3 regions of the Niveibacterium microcysteis genome follow, and region 3 is predicted to be linked to each of the others. Evidence: predicted binding sites of a transcription regulator. Region 3 holds the regulator's gene; each other region holds the start of a gene.
What was found. Region 3 encodes sigma-54, which starts transcription at its own class of promoters, with help from an activator protein. Its sites were predicted from a motif close to TGGCACGCTTNCTGCTNA; they were not measured.
Positions count from the first base shown of each region.

Region 1 (5,481 bases), 2.4 Mb from region 3:
ACGCAAATATTCCGCCTTGAACCCTATGTCGGTGTCGAGGCCGTTAAGTTTGGTATGTCACCGGATGAGGTCGAAGGCCTTTGGGGGGCACCTGATCGAACCAGTTCGAATGCCCTAAAGGAGCGAGTCGAATACAGAAGCGGTGTATCGGCGACTTATTCAAAGGAGAATGCCCTAGTGGAGCTGGGGTTTCCGCGGACATGCACCAATCGCTCTGTGCGTGGTGTTGCCGTGTTCTCCCCCCAAAGATAGACCGCTTGAAGGAGCTCCTGCTTCTCGACAGTCAAGTCTACGAGGATGTGGGGATGCTTGTGTTCAGGAGTCTTGCCATCTCTGCATCCGGGTATTTTCATCAGGACGACTCGGATCTTGCGATTGCCGCTTTTGCATCCGGACGATGGGACGAGGATTTTGATGAAATGGCGGTTGAATCGCCCCGGACTCCTTAGACACATTCTTGCCGCTCACAGCGGCCTGATTCTTTTTTATGCTCAGCCCGTAGCGGTGCGCGATCGACGCGCTGCCAATTAGCGCTTGCCGCTTCGCAGCGCCAATCAAGCAATTCTTGGGATGAGGCGGACCAGCGCTCGGGGCACCGCTAGATTCCATCGACACCATAGACCCCGCCAATCGCAAGCACTTCGTCCTCACCCTGCAGACGCGCGGCCATCAGGCGCGCAAGGCAGAGCACGCGGGGTACAGGTACCTGGGTTCGGATCACGCTATCGCCGAACTCCTCGGCGCGTTCGCGCTGGAAGGTAAAGGAATTGACGTTATTGAGCAGCACGAGCGACTGGCCGTCGTGCTCACCAAGAATCTCATGTGCTTCCCAGCGGTTGAGGCCGCGGAATAGCGTGAAATGGCTCGTATCCGGGAAGCGCCGTTTGAGTTCGTACTGGGTCCAGGTGTAGACGAGGTCCAACTGCGCCTCGAGCGCATTGGTGTTGTACAGCCCGGTTGCGCGCTGTTCCAGGTACAGGCGATAAGGTTCGCCCGAAAAATCTCGAATCGGCGCGCGATGATGACGCGGCAAAAGGCCGAAGCGGGACTCGACCCACGCCTTGAGTACAGCGCCCTCCACGCTGTCTGAGTTGAAGTGCCAGCCGCGGATCAGCTTCAGGTAATTGAGCCTGCCGCGCCGCTTCGATACGCCTTGCGAATAGCCTGCGTCTTCCAGCGCATCAAGCCTGAAACTCACGCTCATGTAGTCGTAGAAGCGCTGCAGGCGAACATCCTCTGAGGGTTCTGCATCGAGCAGCGCAAAGAAGTCGCGGTGCAACTCCAGCACGCCGTCGAGCACCAGTGCAGAGGGATGCTGCTGATAGGTGTAGCTGCCCAGGATTACCGCAGGCAGATTGCAGCGGTTGATCGATAGGCGCGCCCATGGCGGCAGCGTCGGATTGTCGCAAGCCTTGTCGCCATCCCTACACAGTGCCGGCGCTTTGTCGCATGCCGCACTGCCACTCGTAGCACCGTCAACCACGTTTTCTCCTTGTTTTTCAGAAGCTTGAAGCGATTTCGACGGGTCTGGCACGCGCATTGCGATTTTGAGTGCGAGACGTCAGTGCGGTGATTGCCCGATTTCACGCAACTCATGTGCCTGACCCGAAAAACGTTTCCCTCAAGGAGAAGCACCATGGCAAAGCTTCGTCAATGCGCGATTTACGGCAAGGGCGGCATCGGCAAGTCGACCACCACGCAGAACCTCGTCGCCGCTCTGGCCGAGGCCGGCAAGAAGGTGATGATCGTCGGCTGCGATCCGAAGGCCGACTCCACCCGCCTGATCCTGCACGCCAAGATGCAGAACACCGTGATGCAACTGGCCGCTGACGCCGGGTCTGTCGAAGATCTCGAACTGGAAGACGTGCTGCAGATCGGCTTCAAGGGCATCAAATGCGCCGAGTCCGGTGGCCCGGAACCGGGCGTCGGTTGTGCCGGCCGTGGCGTGATCACCGCGATCAACTTCCTCGAAGAAGAAGGTGCTTACTCCGACGACCTCGACTTCGTGTTCTACGACGTTCTGGGCGACGTGGTGTGTGGCGGTTTCGCGATGCCGATCCGCGAAGGCAAGGCGCAGGAAATCTACATTGTCGTGTCGGGCGAGATGATGGCGATGTACGCCGCCAACAACATCTCGAAGGGCATCGTGAAGTACGCCAATTCGGGCGGCGTTCGCCTTGCCGGCCTGATCTGCAACAGCCGCAAGACCGATCGCGAAGACGAACTGATCATCGCGCTGGCCGAGAAGATCGGCACCCAGATGATCCATTTCGTACCGCGCGACAACGTTGTGCAGCACGCCGAGATCCGCCGCATGACGGTCATCGAATACGACCCGACCGCCAAGCAGGCCGACGAGTACCGCGAACTCGCACGCAAGATCGTCGAGAACAAGAAGTTCGTGATCCCGAATCCGCTCGAAATGGAAGAGCTGGAAGAACTGCTGATGGAGTTCGGGATCATGGAAGTGGAAGACGAGAAGATCGTCGGCAAGACCGCCGCCGAACTCGCAGTCTGATTCAGCCACTTCACGATCCAGCGATTGAACCAGTGCGCCGTGTCCGGCTAGGGGCCGGCGCAGGGAGAACGTAATGACTGAACTGACCCGCGAAGCGGCCCAGGCCCTCATTGAAGAGGTGCTTGAGGTCTACCCCGAGAAGGCCAAGAAGGACCGCGCCAAACACTTGATGGTGAACGACAAGACCATCGAGCAATCGAAGAAGTGCATCACGTCGAACCGCAAGTCGGTGCCAGGCGTGATGACCCAGCGCGGCTGCGCCTACGCTGGTTCGAAAGGTGTGGTGTGGGGCCCGATCAAGGACATCATCGACATCTCGCACGGCCCGGTGGGCTGTGGCGCCTACTCGCGCGGCGGCCGCCGCAACTACTACGCCGGCACCTCGGGCGTGGATTCCTTCTGCGACATCAACTTCACCTCCGACTTTCAGGAGAAGGACATCGTCTTCGGCGGCGACAAGAAACTCGCCAAGCTGATCGATGAACTCGAGGGCCTCTTCCCGCTGTCGAAGGGCATCTCGGTGCAGTCCGAATGCCCGGTCGGCCTGATCGGTGACGACATCGAGGCGGTGTCGAAGAAGAAGGCGGCCGAGATCGGCAAGACGATCATCCCGGTGCGCTGCGAAGGCTTCCGCGGTGTATCGCAATCGCTGGGTCACCACATCGCGAACGACGCGGTGCGCGACTGGATCATCTCTAACCGCGACGATCAGGCGTTCGAGAGCACGCCTTACGACGTTGCGATCCTGGGTGACTACAACATCGGTGGCGACGCGTGGGCATCGCGCATCCTGCTCGAAGAGATGGGCCTGCGGGTCGTCGCCCAGTGGTCGGGTGACGGCACCCTGGCGGAAATGGAAAACACGCCGAAGGTGAAGCTGAACCTGCTCCACTGCTACCGCTCGATGAACTACATCGCGCGGCACATGGAAGAGAAGTACGCGATCCCCTGGCTCGAGTACAACTTCTTCGGCCCGAGCAAGATCGCCGAGAGCCTGCGCGACATCGCCTCGCACTTCGACGACACGATCAAGGAAGGCGCCGAGCGCGTCATCGCCAAGTACACGCCGGCGATGAACGCGATCATCGCTAAGTACAAGCCGCGCCTGCAAGGCAAGAAGGTAATGCTTTACGTCGGCGGCCTGCGTCCGCGCCACACCATCGGTGCCTATGAAGATCTGGGCATGGAGGTGATCGGCGCCGGTTACGAGTTCGCGCACAACGATGACTACGACCGCACGATGAAAGAGATGAAGGACGCCACCCTCATCTACGACGACGTGACCGGCTACGAGTTCGAAGAGTTCGTCCGCAAGCTCAAGCCCGATCTGATCGGCTCCGGCATCAAGGAGAAGTACGCCTTCCACAAGATGGGCGTGCCTTTCCGCCAGCTCCACTCGTGGGACTACTCCGGCCCCTATCACGGTTTCGATGGTTTCGCGGTCTTTGCCCGCGATATGGACATGACCGTGAATAACCCCTGCTGGGGAATGCTCAAGGCGCCTTGGCTCAAGGAAGAAACCAGCGCTGACGATCTCAAGGCCGCTTGAGCCTACGCGCTTGCCGTACTGCGGAATCCGGGGGGCTCCCCTGCCCCGGATTCCGGTCTGCAGCGCGTAGCCGCCCGCCCCAAGAAAAGTCCGTGTGAGCACGTGTGGCTACCGCCGCACGGCCGATCAAGCTTCGCCCGCGTCCACAGCTAGTTGGCCGGGCAAGGAGATGCAAGATGCAAACCGTCGAAGATACGAAACCGTGTTTCCCGCTCTTCAACGAGCCGGAGTATCGCGAGCTCATCAAGAACAAGCGCGAGACCTTTGAAGAGACCGTCTCGAAAGAGAAGATCGCCGAGACCTTTGCCTGGACGACCACCCAGGAATACCAGGACCTCAATTTCAAGCGCGAAGCGCTGACGATCAACCCGGCCAAGGTCTGCCAGCCGCTCGGCGGCGCCCTGTGCGGCATGGGTTTCGAGAAGACCATGGTCTACATCCACGGCTCGCAAGGCTGCGTCGCTTACTTCCGCACCTACTTCAACCGTCACTTCAAAGAGCCGATTGCCTTCATCGCCGACTCGATGACTGAAGACGCGGCGGTGTTCGGTGGCCAGAAGAATGTGCACGAAGGCCTGCAGAACGCGACCAAACTGTACGACGCGAAAATGATCGCGGTGTGCACCACCTGTATCGCGGAAGTCATCGGCGACGACCTCGGCGCCTTCATCGGCAACGCGCGCAAGGAAGGCCACGTCGAGAAGGACTTCCCGATCCCCTACGCGAACACCCCCTCCTTCGTCGGATCGCACATCACCGGCTGGGACAACATGTTCGAGGGCATCGTCAGCTACTTCACGCAAGCGACGATGGACGGCAAGGTGGTTGGCAGCAACAAGAAGATCAACATCGTTCCGGGCTTCGAGACCTACCTGGGCAACTACCGCGTCATCAAGCGGATGCTCAAGGAGATGGACGTCGACTACACCTTCCTGTGCGATCCGGAAGAAGTGCTGGACACCCCGGCGAATGGCGAATACCAGATGTATGCCGGCGGCACGACGATCGACGAAGTGAAGGACGCGCCGAACGCCATCACCACGCTGATGCTGCAACCGACTTCGCTCGAGAAGAGCAAGAAGTTCATCGAGTCGACCTGGAACCACGAGGTGCCGAAGCTCAACATCCCGATGGGTGTCGAGTGGACTGACGAGTTCCTGATGAAGGTGTCCGAAGTCACCGGCAAGCCGATCCCCGAATCGCTGCTCAAGGAGCGCGGTCGCCTGGTCGACATGATGACCGACTCGCACGCCTGGCTGCACGGCAAGAAGATGGCGCTGTTCGGCGACCCCGACTTCCTGCTGGGGCTCACCAAGGTGATGCTGGAACTGGGCATCGAGCCGACCCACATCGTCTGCAACAACAGCAACAAGCGTTGGGAAAAGGCGATGAAGAAGCTGCTCGAATCCTCGCC
Region 1 is NZ_CP071060.1:2,579,314-2,584,794, forward strand. It holds gene JY500_RS11645 (hypothetical protein) at 258-449, shown strand; gene JY500_RS11650 (NAD(+)--dinitrogen-reductase ADP-D-ribosyltransferase) at 599-1,483, opposite strand; gene nifH (nitrogenase iron protein) at 1,637-2,518, shown strand; gene nifD (nitrogenase molybdenum-iron protein alpha chain) at 2,592-4,067, shown strand; gene nifK (nitrogenase molybdenum-iron protein subunit beta) at 4,244-5,481, shown strand, end outside.
Region 1: a site for sigma-54 is predicted at 1,529-1,546, ahead of nifH (nitrogenase iron protein). Genes of this name have one in related genera too.

Region 2 (5,481 bases), 1.4 Mb from region 3:
AGCACGATGCGCAGGTCTTTCTGATGCATCCAGGCCTTGAAGCCAGGCTTGAAGTTGCGGTCGAGCATGCGCTGGCCGTGGTTCTCCAGGATGCGGCTGTAGGCAAAGCCGCCCAGCATCGCTTCGCGGACCCGAGCCGGATCAACGCCGGAGGCGCGCGCAAAATGCAGCGCCTCGGCCACGATTGCCACGCCCGCGCCGGTAAGGATCTGGTTGCACGCCTTGGCCACCTGTCCGGCACCGCTCTCGCCAATCCAGGTAACCGTCTTGCCCATGCCTTCCAGCACTGGCCGCGCCCGCTCGAACGCGGCCTGATGGCCGCCGACCATGATCGTCAGGCTGCCGGCGATCGCACCGACCTCGCCGCCCGACACCGGTGCGTCAAGCATCGTCACGCCGCGTTCGGCCATTCGGGCAGCGATCGACCGCGCGGCAGAGGGCGCGATGGTGCTCATGTCGATGAACACCAGATCGACCCGGTTGGCGGCCTCCGCCCCTTCGGCGACACCACGCGCGCCCAACGCCACCTCTTCAACATCCGGCGCGTCGGCCACCATGCTGATCACCACGTCGCAGTCGCGCGCCAGCGCGGCGGGCGATTCGGCGGGTTTGGCGCCGGCGATCAGGAGCGGCTGCATCGACTCTGCGCGGCGGGTCCATACCGCCACCTCATGCCCGCCCTTGAGCAGGTTGAGCGCCATCGGCCGCCCCATGATCCCCAAACCGACAAATCCGACTCTCATGATTCCTCCGTAGAATGCCGCCACCGGCATGGCGCTTGCGTGCGCCGCCGGCGAGAAAATCCAAGCCACGGAACGAAAGATACGCTCCATGCAATACGCCCCGATCATCAAGGAAATCGGACGAGGCGCCAAGGGCGCACGGCCAATGACCGAAGCGCAGGCCGAAAGCCTGTTCGGCGACATCCTAGACCAGCGCGTGCCCGACCTCGAGCTTGGCGCGATCCTGCTTTCGATGCGGATCAAAGGCGAAGATGCCGACGAGCTTGCTGGCTTCAAACGCGCGATGGACGCGCGCACCGCACAGGTCGCGGTGCCTGCCGGGCCGCGCTGCGTGGTGCTGCCGACCTACAACGGCGGGCGCAAGCAGGCCAACCTGATGCCGCTGGTGGCGCTGTTGCTCGCGCGCGACGGCGTGCCGGTGCTGATCCAGGGGCGGCACGACTTCGAGAGCCGCGTGAGCCCCTTCGAGCTGTTGGGCGCCCTCGGTATCACCCCGGCGGCGGACACCGACGACGCGGCGCGCCAACTGGCTGATCGTCGCCTCGCGTGCCTGCCGGTCGCGACACTGTGCCCCGGGTTGGATGCGCTGCTCGCCCTGCGGCGCCGCGTCGGCCTGCGCAACAGCGGGCACACGCTTGCCAAGCTGCTGGACCCCTGCCGCGGCCACAGCGTGCGCGTGATCGCGGTGACCCATCCGGAATACCTTGAGCGCATGGCCGAGCAGCTCGACCGGGAACACGCCTGCGCGCTGCTGATGCGGGCGACCGAGGGTGAGGCCTACGCGCACCCGCGGCGTCGGCCCCGCCTGCTGGGTTATGTCGATGGTGCGGCGCGCGTGCTGTTCGAGCAAGAAGATGGCGATCCGACGCGCGAGCCCGGCGAAGGCTGCGCGGTGGCCGACAATGCGGCGCAGATCCGCGCAATGCTCGACGGCGCGCAAGCGGTGCCACAACCGATCCTCGATCAGGTCAGCGCGCTGGCCCAACTGGCACGGGCCTGAAGCAGCACGCGCCGGAGACCGCTGGACGCGCGTGGCGCGCGCCCCTTGCAGGGGAAAACAGCTTGCAACAGACCCCGCCGCTAAATCGCGGCGATTCGCCTATACGGTGAAACGCCCGACCGACCCGGCCAGCCGGCTCATTGCGCCACCCGCATCCTCTGCCAGCGCAGCCGCACGTGCGGCGCTGGCTGCGTTGCGCCCCGCCGCAGCAGCGATATCGCCGATCAGCGCATCGAGCCGCTGCGTCGCGGCCTGCTGCTCGGCGAGCGCTTGCTGGATCCCCGTCATGCCGCATTCCACCTCACCGGCTGCGCGCGGGATCTCATCCACCGCGGCACCCGCCTGTTCGGCTCGCGCCACACTCGCCTGCACGCCCGACACGCTCTGGTCGATCGCGCCGACCGCGGTGTCGATGGTGTTTCGGATACGGCCCACCGTGCCTACGATCAATTCGGTCGAATGCGCAGTGCGCTCGGCCAACTTGCGCACCTCGTCGGCCACCACCGCAAAACCACGCCCCTGCTCGCCAGCGCGCGCCGCTTCGATCGCGGCGTTGAGCGCGAGAAGGTTGGTCTGATCCGCGATCGCCTTGATCTCGCCCACAACGGTGGCGATCTGCACCGCCTCGTCAGAGAGTGAGGACACCACACGAGCTGTTTCATGTACCGACTCAGCAATCGCCCGGATGTCGCCCGCCACCTCGCGCACCTGCTGCGCACCATCGCGCGCGCATTCACCCGACACACGTGCGCGGTCCAGCGCCTGCCCTGCACTCAAGGCGACGGTGGCGATGTTGTCGCGTACCGCGGCGAAGTCGCTGCTCGCGCGTTCGGCCATGAGCTGTTGCGAGCCAGCCTCCTCTCGTACCGAAGCCCCCACCGCCTGCAACGCCTCCACCGCCGACGCGGTCTCCTGCGTCGCGAGCAGGGCATCGCGCACCACGCCCTGCTGCACCGCGAGCAGGCGATCGAAGGCCGCGATCGCATCGCCGATTTCGTCCCCCACGGCGCCGTCGATACGCCTCGAAAGATCGCCGGATGCTGCAATCGCAGCGGCCTCGCGGGCCACGCGGCGCAAGGGCGGGCCTATGCGCCGATAGACGAACAATGCGGTGGCGATCAGCACGATGGCCGCCAGCACACCTACCGCGGCGCTACGCCACACGCTGGCCTGCACGGCGGCGGCTGCCGCGACGCGCTCCTGCTCCGCGGCAGCCGCAATCAGGTCGGTGAGCTTCTCAAGGCTGCCCTCGAGCGCTTCAAAGTCCTGGGTAAAACCGGCGAGTTCCGCCGACTGCGGCGAGGGGTTGGCGAGCAGTGCCTCCGCAGCCTTCAGATAGCGATCGACCACCGGCGCCGCCGCATCCGCGGCCGCACGCGCGTCGACGGGCAGACTCTGTCGATTCCGATCGAAGTTCTCGCGCAGTCGCTTGGCGTGCTCAGCGAAGTCCTTCTGCACCGCGGCCTTGTCGTCACCACCTCCGCTCGACGCCAGCAGCGCGCGCAGCACATCACCGCGAATCGCGTCGTGCATCATGTCGACGTCGGTCTGTCGCAATACCTGTTGCTGGGTGCGCAGGATCGCGTCGATGCCGCCGGCAACTTGCCGCACCCCCGTTTGCGCGAGCAAGGCATTGAGCAACACCGCGAGGATGCCGGCCGCTGCCAGCATCAGCAGCAGCATCTGTATCGACAGCCTACGTCTTGGCATGGCTTTCCTCCGGTCGGAACGACATCAGGACTACGGCAGCGCCAAGCAAGGCTTGAGCCCCCGCTTTCGCCCTATTGCGGTGCATCACGAAACAGCTCAAGCAGCAATGCCGAATCCGCCCCAAGGCGGCGCCCCGCCGCATCAATCTGGTGCCTGCAGCCGGCGTGCTTCGTTCAGTCTGGCTGTCGAAGTCGCCGCCTGCAAGGCGCGCACCGTCATGGCACAGGCATTGCTAACCCGTCCCCGGAGACGAGGAAAAAATGGCTGAAACAAAATCCACCTGCTGCTATTGCGGCGTCGGCTGCGGCGTGATCATCGAACACGATGAAGGCGTCATTACCGGCGTGCGTGGCGACCCCCAACATCCAGCGAATTTCGGCCGCCTGTGCACGAAGGGCTCGACCCTTCACCTGACGGCGGCGCCGAACACCCGCGTTGCGCGTGCCCTGTACCCGGAACTGCGCGCCACGCGCAACGAAGCGCGCAGCCGCATCAGTTGGGATGGCGCACTGGACCATGCGGCCGAACGCTTTGCCGCAATCGTCCGCGAGCACGGCCCCGACGCCGTGGCCTTCTACATTTCGGGCCAGCTGCTGACCGAGGACTACTACGTCTTCAACAAGCTGGCCAAGGGCCTGATCGGCACCAACAACGTCGATACCAACTCGCGCCTGTGCATGAGCAGCGCGGTGGCAGGCTACAAGCAGACGCTCGGCGCCGACGCGCCGCCGGCCAGCTACGAAGACATCGACCACACCGACTGCCTCTTCATCAGTGGCAGCAACACCGCATTCGCGCATCCGATCGTGTTCCGCCGCATCGAAGACGCGCGCAAGGCCAACCCGGCGATGAAGCTGATCGTGGTCGATCCGCGCCGCACCGACACCGCCGAGGCGGCCGACCTGCACCTGGCGATCCTGCCCGGCACCGACATCGCGCTCTACAACGCGATGCTGCATGTGATGCTGTGGGAAGGTTGGGTGGACGAGGCCTACATCGCCGCGCACACCGAGGGCTTCGATGCGCTGCGCAAGGTCGTGCGCGCCTACACGCCGCAAATGGCGGCGGGCATCTGCGGCGTACCGGCGGCGGACATCGAGCGCGCCGCGCAATGGTTCGCCACCTCGAAAGCCACCCTGTCGATGTACTGCCAGGGCCTCAACCAGTCGTCGCACGGCACCCACAACAATGCCGCGCTGATCAACCTCCACCTCGCCTCTGGGCACTTGGGCCGGCCTGGCGCTGGCCCCTTTTCATTGACTGGCCAGCCCAACGCAATGGGCGGGCGGGAGGTGGGCGGCCTTGCCAACCTGCTCTCCGCACACCGTGATCTGGCCAACCCGCAGCACCGCGCAGAAGTCGCCGCCCTGTGGGGCGTGCCGGACGTGCCCGCCGCACCCGGCAAGAGCGCCGTCGAACTGTTTCGCGCGCTGGAATCGGGTGAAATCAAGGCCGCCTGGATCGCCTGCACGAACCCCGCGCAGTCGATGCCGGACGCGGCGCAGATTGCCCGCGCGCTGGACAAGGCCGAGTTCGTCGTGGTGCAGGAAGCCTATGCGACGACCGAAACCGCCGCCTACGCCGACCTGCTGCTGCCCGCCACCACCTGGGGCGAGAAGACCGGCACCGTAACCAACTCCGAGCGGCGCATCTCGCGCGTACGCCCTGCCGTCGCGGCGCCGGGCGAAGCCCGCCATGACTGGGCAATCGCTGTCGACTTCGCGCGCCGCCTCGGCCATGCACTCGGCAACCCGCTCACCGACGCCCTGTTTCCCTATGCGGACGAAGAGGCGATCTGGAACGAACATCGCGAGACCACACGCGGCCGCGATCTGGACATCACCGGCCTGTCGTACGCGACGCTTGAAACCGAGGGTCCGCAACAATGGCCCTTCCCGAGCGGCGCCGGCAGCGGCAAGACACGGCTCTATGAAGACGGCGTGTTCCCCACCGAATCCGGCCGCGCGAAGTTTGTCGCCGCCGAGCACCTGCCCGTCGCCGAACCGGTGTCGGCCAAATACCCGATCG
Region 2 is NZ_CP071060.1:3,589,714-3,595,194, forward strand. It holds gene JY500_RS16310 (NAD(P)-dependent oxidoreductase) at 1-743, opposite strand, end outside; gene ybiB (DNA-binding protein YbiB) at 832-1,743, shown strand; gene JY500_RS16320 (methyl-accepting chemotaxis protein) at 1,843-3,453, opposite strand; gene JY500_RS16325 (nitrate reductase) at 3,714-5,481, shown strand, end outside.
Region 2: a site for sigma-54 is predicted at 3,672-3,689, ahead of JY500_RS16325 (nitrate reductase). Genes of this name have one in related genera too.

Region 3 (5,481 bases):
TCGCCGGTGATCAGCACGCCGAGCCCGAGCACATCCATGAACACGCCGTGCAGCGAGGTTTTCTCGGCAAGGTTGCGCGCAAGATAGGTGCGCAGCGAATCGATCACGCGGGCCGTCTCGGCCGAGGTCGTGAACATTGCGACGCGTGCGCTTTCGAACGCACTCTGGATCAGCGGCGGCACTTCACATCCGTCCGCCACGATCATCGCTGGCGGGTGCGCCAGCAGGATGCTTTCCAGCTGATGCTGTACCTTGTCGCGTGCCTGGCGACGAATCCAGCCCAGCTCCGCCTCGCCCATCACCTGAATGCGGTTCGGGTGGATGATGTTGAGGTGGCCTACCAGCTCGGCTGGCCACACTTTCTCGTTTGGAACCTGAACCTCGACATCGAGCGGGCCGGCGAGATGGCTCAGGCCGAGCCGGTCGCGGTTGTCCTCGTAGATCCGGGCGACGCTAGTTCGCCGCATTCGGGTTCCAGTTCACGAACAGGGTGTGGGCCTCGGACGCATCACTGGCCTGCGCCAGTGCATCGCGGAAGCTGCGGTCGGAGAACATCTGTGCGAGCTCCGATAGCAGTCGCAGGTGGTGCTCGGTGGCGCTTTCCGGCACCAGCAGCACGAACATCAGATTCACCGGCTTGCCGTCCGGGGCCTCGAATGGCACGGGCTGCGCAAGGCGGATGAAGGCACCGACGGCGTCGCGCAGGCCCTTGATACGGCCGTGCGGAATCGCAATGCCTTGTCCAAGGCCGGTGGAGCCGAGCTTTTCACGCGTGAAAAGCGCGTCGTAGACGGCGCTGCGCGCGAGTCCCTGATGGTTTTCGAAGAGCAGGCCAGCCTGTTCGAAGACGCGCTTCTTGCTGCTCGCCTCAAGATCGACGAGCACATTGGACGGCGGCAGCAGCGGGGCGATGAGATTCATGCTTGGGGTTCAGAAATGCACTGCGCGCCCGAAGGCGCGCAGATCCGGGGTCAGCTCATGTTCGGCGCGGGGGCTTTCCGCAAGCTTACGCGCCGGGATTCACTAGAGCGACCGTGATTACGATTCTGCAGATTGGCGCTTGTGCGCCTCGTGGCCGTGATCGTAGGACTTTTCCTTGTGCTTGAGAACCTGCCTGTCCAGTTTGTCCGTCATGGCGTCGATTGCGGCATACAAATCTTCGTCAATGCTCTCGACGAAAATGTCCTTGCCGCGTACATGTACCGTCACTTCCGCCTTTTGCTTCAGCTTTTCCACCGACAGGATCACGTTAACGCTCGTGACGTGATCGAAGTGGCGAATCACGCGATCCAGTTTCGATGTTACGTAGTCGCGGAGCGCGGCGGTAACTTCGAGATGGTGTCCGGTGATGTTCAGGTTCATGATTTATCCTCTCAGATCATCTTGCGCTGGCTGACCGGCGGGATGTTGAGCGACTCGCGGTACTTTGCGATGGTTCGTCGCGCAACGACAATCCCCTGCTGGCCGAGAAGCTCGGCAATCCGCGCATCGGATAGCGGTTTTTTGCGATCCTCTGCCGCGACCAGCTGGCGAATCAGCGCACGAATCGCCGTAGCTGAACACGCGCCGCCAGAATCCGTGGCGACGTGGCTGCCGAAAAAATACTTCAGTTCAAGGATACCTCTTGGCGTGGCCATGTACTTCTGCGTGGTCACCCGAGAGATCGTCGACTCATGCAGATCAAGCTGCTCCGCGATTTCGCGCAGTGTCAGCGGACGCATTGCCACGTCCCCATAATCGAAGAACTGCCGCTGGCGGTCAACGATTGCCTGGGATACCCGCAGGATCGTGTCAAACCGTTGCTGCACGTTCTTGATCATCCAGCGTGCCTCCTGCAACTGCCCGGCCAGCGATCCGGCCGAGCCGCGGTTCTGCTGCAGGATTCCGGCGTAGAGCTGGTTGATCCGCAGCTTGGGCATCGCGTCCGGGTTCAGTGTCGCACTCCAGTGGCCGCGCACCTTGCGCACGATCACATCCGGGATCACATATCGCGTCTCGATTGCGGCAAACCGCGCACCGGGGCGCGGATCGAGGCTGCAAACGAGCTGGTGCGCCTCGCGCAGCGTTTCGTCGCTGCAACCCAGATGCCGCTTGAGTCGCACGAAATCCCGCGCGGCCAGCAGCTCCAGATGCTGCTCAACGATGATGATCGCGGCTTCACGCGCAGCGCTCTCAGGCAGCAGGCGCAATTGCAGCTTCAGGCATTCGCCTGGCGAGCGTGCGCCGATGCCCGGCGGATCGAGGTTCTGCAGGTGCGCGAGGGCGATCTGCAGCTCGTCGACGTCAACTTCAAACTCGGGCGGCAACAGCTCCAGCAGTTCGTCGAGCGGCTGGGTCAGATAGCCATCGTCGTCGAGCGCTTCGATCATGAAGCGCAGCAGCGCGCGATCGCGGTCCGACAGCGGCATCAGGGCAACTTGTTCATCCAGGTGGTCGCGCAGGCTCGTCTGCGCAGCACGGAATTCCTGGAAATCCGTTTCGTCGTCATCGTCGCGATTGCCGCTGCCGCCACCTTCGCCGGACCACTCGGTGGGGCCGTCGTCATAGCTGCCGGCATCGTCGAAGCTCGGCTCGCTCGGTTCGGGCGAGGTCTCGGCCGCTTCGGCCGCCGCATCGTTGGCGGTGTCGGTGCGTTCGTCGCCGCTCGGCGTGGTGGCGGATTGCCCCCAGGCTTCCGGGTCCGACTCGGCGTCTTCGCGTTCGAGCAAGGGGTTCTCGAGCAGCATGCGCTCGATTTCGCTGTTGAGCTCCAGTGTCGATAGCTGCAGCAGCTTGATCGACTGTTGCAGCTGCGGGGTCAGCGCGAGCTGCTGGGAGATGCGGAGCTGGAGCGAGGGCTTCATCGTGGGGGTTGCGCGATCAGAGTCGGAAATGCTCGCCGAGGTAAACCTCGCGAACCTTGTCGTTCTGGACGATTTCGTCGGGGCGGCCGCTGGCGAGCACCACCCCTTCGGTGATGATGTAGGCGCGGTCGCAGATGCCCAGCGTCTCGCGCACGTTGTGATCAGTGATCAGCACGCCGATGTTGCGATCCTTCAGGAAGCGGATGATCTTCTGGATATCGATCACCGCGATCGGGTCGACGCCGGCGAAGGGTTCGTCGAGCAGGATCACCTGCGGGTTGGTGGCCAGCGCGCGGGCAATTTCAACCCGCCGCCGCTCGCCGCCCGAGAGGGACATCGCGGTTGCATCGCGCAAGTGCGTGATGCCCAACTCGCCCAGCAGCTCATCGAGCCGCGCGGCGAGTTTGTCCTTCGGCAGCTTCTGCAGTTCAAGTACCGCGAGGATGTTCTCGGCCACCGTGAGCTTGCGGAATACCGAGTTTTCCTGCGGCAGGTAGGACAAGCCCAGATGCGCCCGCTTGTGGATCGGCAGGTGGGTGATTTCCTTGTCGTCGAGGGTGATCGTGCCGCCGTCGGCACGCACCAGGCCAACGATCATGTAGAAACACGTCGTCTTGCCGGCGCCGTTGGGGCCGAGCAGGCCGACCACCTCACCGCTGCCGACTTCGAAGCCGACATCGCGCACGACAGTGCGTGCCTTGTAGCGCTTGGATAGACCGCCTACCTTAAGCAGACTCATCGAACGGCTCTTTCAACACTTTTCTCACGACCTCCGCGGAAAACCCGCGGGCGGTCAGAAAGCGCGCCTGGCGCGCCCATTCCTTTGCATCGCCCGGCGTACTGCCGAACTTGCGCGCCCACACTGCACGGGCGCGCTCCAGTTCTGTCTCGCCCAACTCACTCGCCAGCGCTTCGGAGATCGTTTCCGGATCCACGCCGCGCTGTGCGAGTTCATGCTGGATGCGTCGCTGGCCGAGCCGGCCGGCACGGCTGCGCACGTAACTTTCGGCAAAGCGGCTGTCGGACAGCAGGCCCAGTTCGCTCATCCGGTCGAGTACCGCTTCGACCGCGTCCGGCTCACCGTGCGCGGCCAGCTTGCGCGCCAACTCGGCCCGGCTGTGTTCGCGCTGCGCCAGCGTTCGGAGCGCGCGGGCCTTCAGCTCGTCGCCGCTCATCGCCAATGTGCCTCGTTGGTTCAGGCCGCGGCGGCTTCCCCAGCCGGCAGTTCAGGCAGGCCCAGTTGTACGCGGATCTTGTTCTCGATTTCGCGTGCGGTTTCCGGGTGCGAGCGCAGGAATTCGCGCGCGTTGTCCTTGCCCTGGCCGATCTTCTCGCCGTTGTATGCGTACCACGCGCCGGACTTGTCGACAAAGCGCTGTTCGACGCCCATGTCGATGATCTCGCCTTCGCGCGAGATGCCCTCGCCGTAAAGGATGTCGAAGTGCGCTTCCTTGAACGGTGGCGCGACTTTGTTCTTCACGACCTTGACCTTGGTCTCCGAGCCGATGACTTCGTCGCCCTTCTTGATCGTGCCGGTGCGGCGGATGTCCAGACGCACCGAGGCGTAGAACTTCAGCGCATTGCCGCCGGTGGTGGTTTCGGGGTTGCCGAACATCACGCCGATCTTCATGCGGATCTGGTTGATGAAGATGACCATGGTGTTGGTGCGCTTGATGTTGCCGGTCAGCTTGCGCAGCGCCTGCGACATCAGGCGGGCCTGCAGGCCAGGCAGTTGATCGCCCATCTCGCCCTCGATTTCGGCCTTCGGCGTCAGTGCGGCGACCGAGTCGATCACGACGATATCGACGCTGCCGGAACGCACCAGCATATCGGCGATCTCAAGCGCCTGCTCGCCGGTATCCGGCTGCGAGATCAGCAGGTCGCCGACGTTGACGCCCAGCTTCTGCGCGTAGGACACGTCGAGCGCGTGTTCGGCGTCGATGAAGGCGGCCACGCCACCCATCTTCTGCATCTCGGCAATCGCCTGCAGCGTGAGGGTCGTCTTGCCTGACGATTCCGGGCCGTAGATCTCGATCACGCGGCCACGCGGCAGGCCGCCAATGCCCAGCGCGATGTCCAGCCCGAGGGAGCCGGTCGACACCGCCTGGATGTCCGATTCCACTTCGCCATCGCCCATCCGCATGATGGAGCCCTTGCCGAACTGTTTTTCGATCTGGGCCAGCGCGGCCTGAAGTGCTTTCGCCTTGTTGTCGTCCATGGGGTTTCCTCGATTCGTTGGAAACGATTATGGCACAGAGATTGCGTGCGTCTCGGTCGGGCGCGTGCAGGAAAACATGGCACACTTCCGCCACTTCACCCGGCGCGCGTTTCGCGGGCCCGCGAGACCAATCCGATGCCCGAACTGCCCGCCGAACTGCCTCTGTTTCCCCTGCACACCGTACTTGTCCCCGAAGCGCGATTGCCGCTCAAGGTATTCGAGGTGCGCTACATGGACATGGTCAAGGCGTGCATTCGGGACGGCAGCAGTTTCGGCGTCTGCCTGATCGAAGAGGGCGAGGAGACCGGCGCGCCGGCAACGCCCGCCCAGGTCGGCACGAGCGCGCGCATCGTCGAGTGGGACATGGATCAGCCCGGCATCCTGCAGATTGTGGTGACCGGCGAGCGCCGGTTCCGCATT
Region 3 is NZ_CP071060.1:155,140-160,620, forward strand. It holds gene hprK (HPr(Ser) kinase/phosphatase) at 1-467, opposite strand, end outside; gene ptsN (PTS IIA-like nitrogen regulatory protein PtsN) at 454-921, opposite strand; gene hpf (ribosome hibernation-promoting factor, HPF/YfiA family) at 1,039-1,362, opposite strand; gene JY500_RS00700 (RNA polymerase factor sigma-54) at 1,374-2,843, opposite strand; gene lptB (LPS export ABC transporter ATP-binding protein) at 2,860-3,582, opposite strand; gene recX (recombination regulator RecX) at 3,569-4,018, opposite strand; gene recA (recombinase RecA) at 4,039-5,061, opposite strand; gene JY500_RS00720 (LON peptidase substrate-binding domain-containing protein) at 5,197-5,481, shown strand, end outside.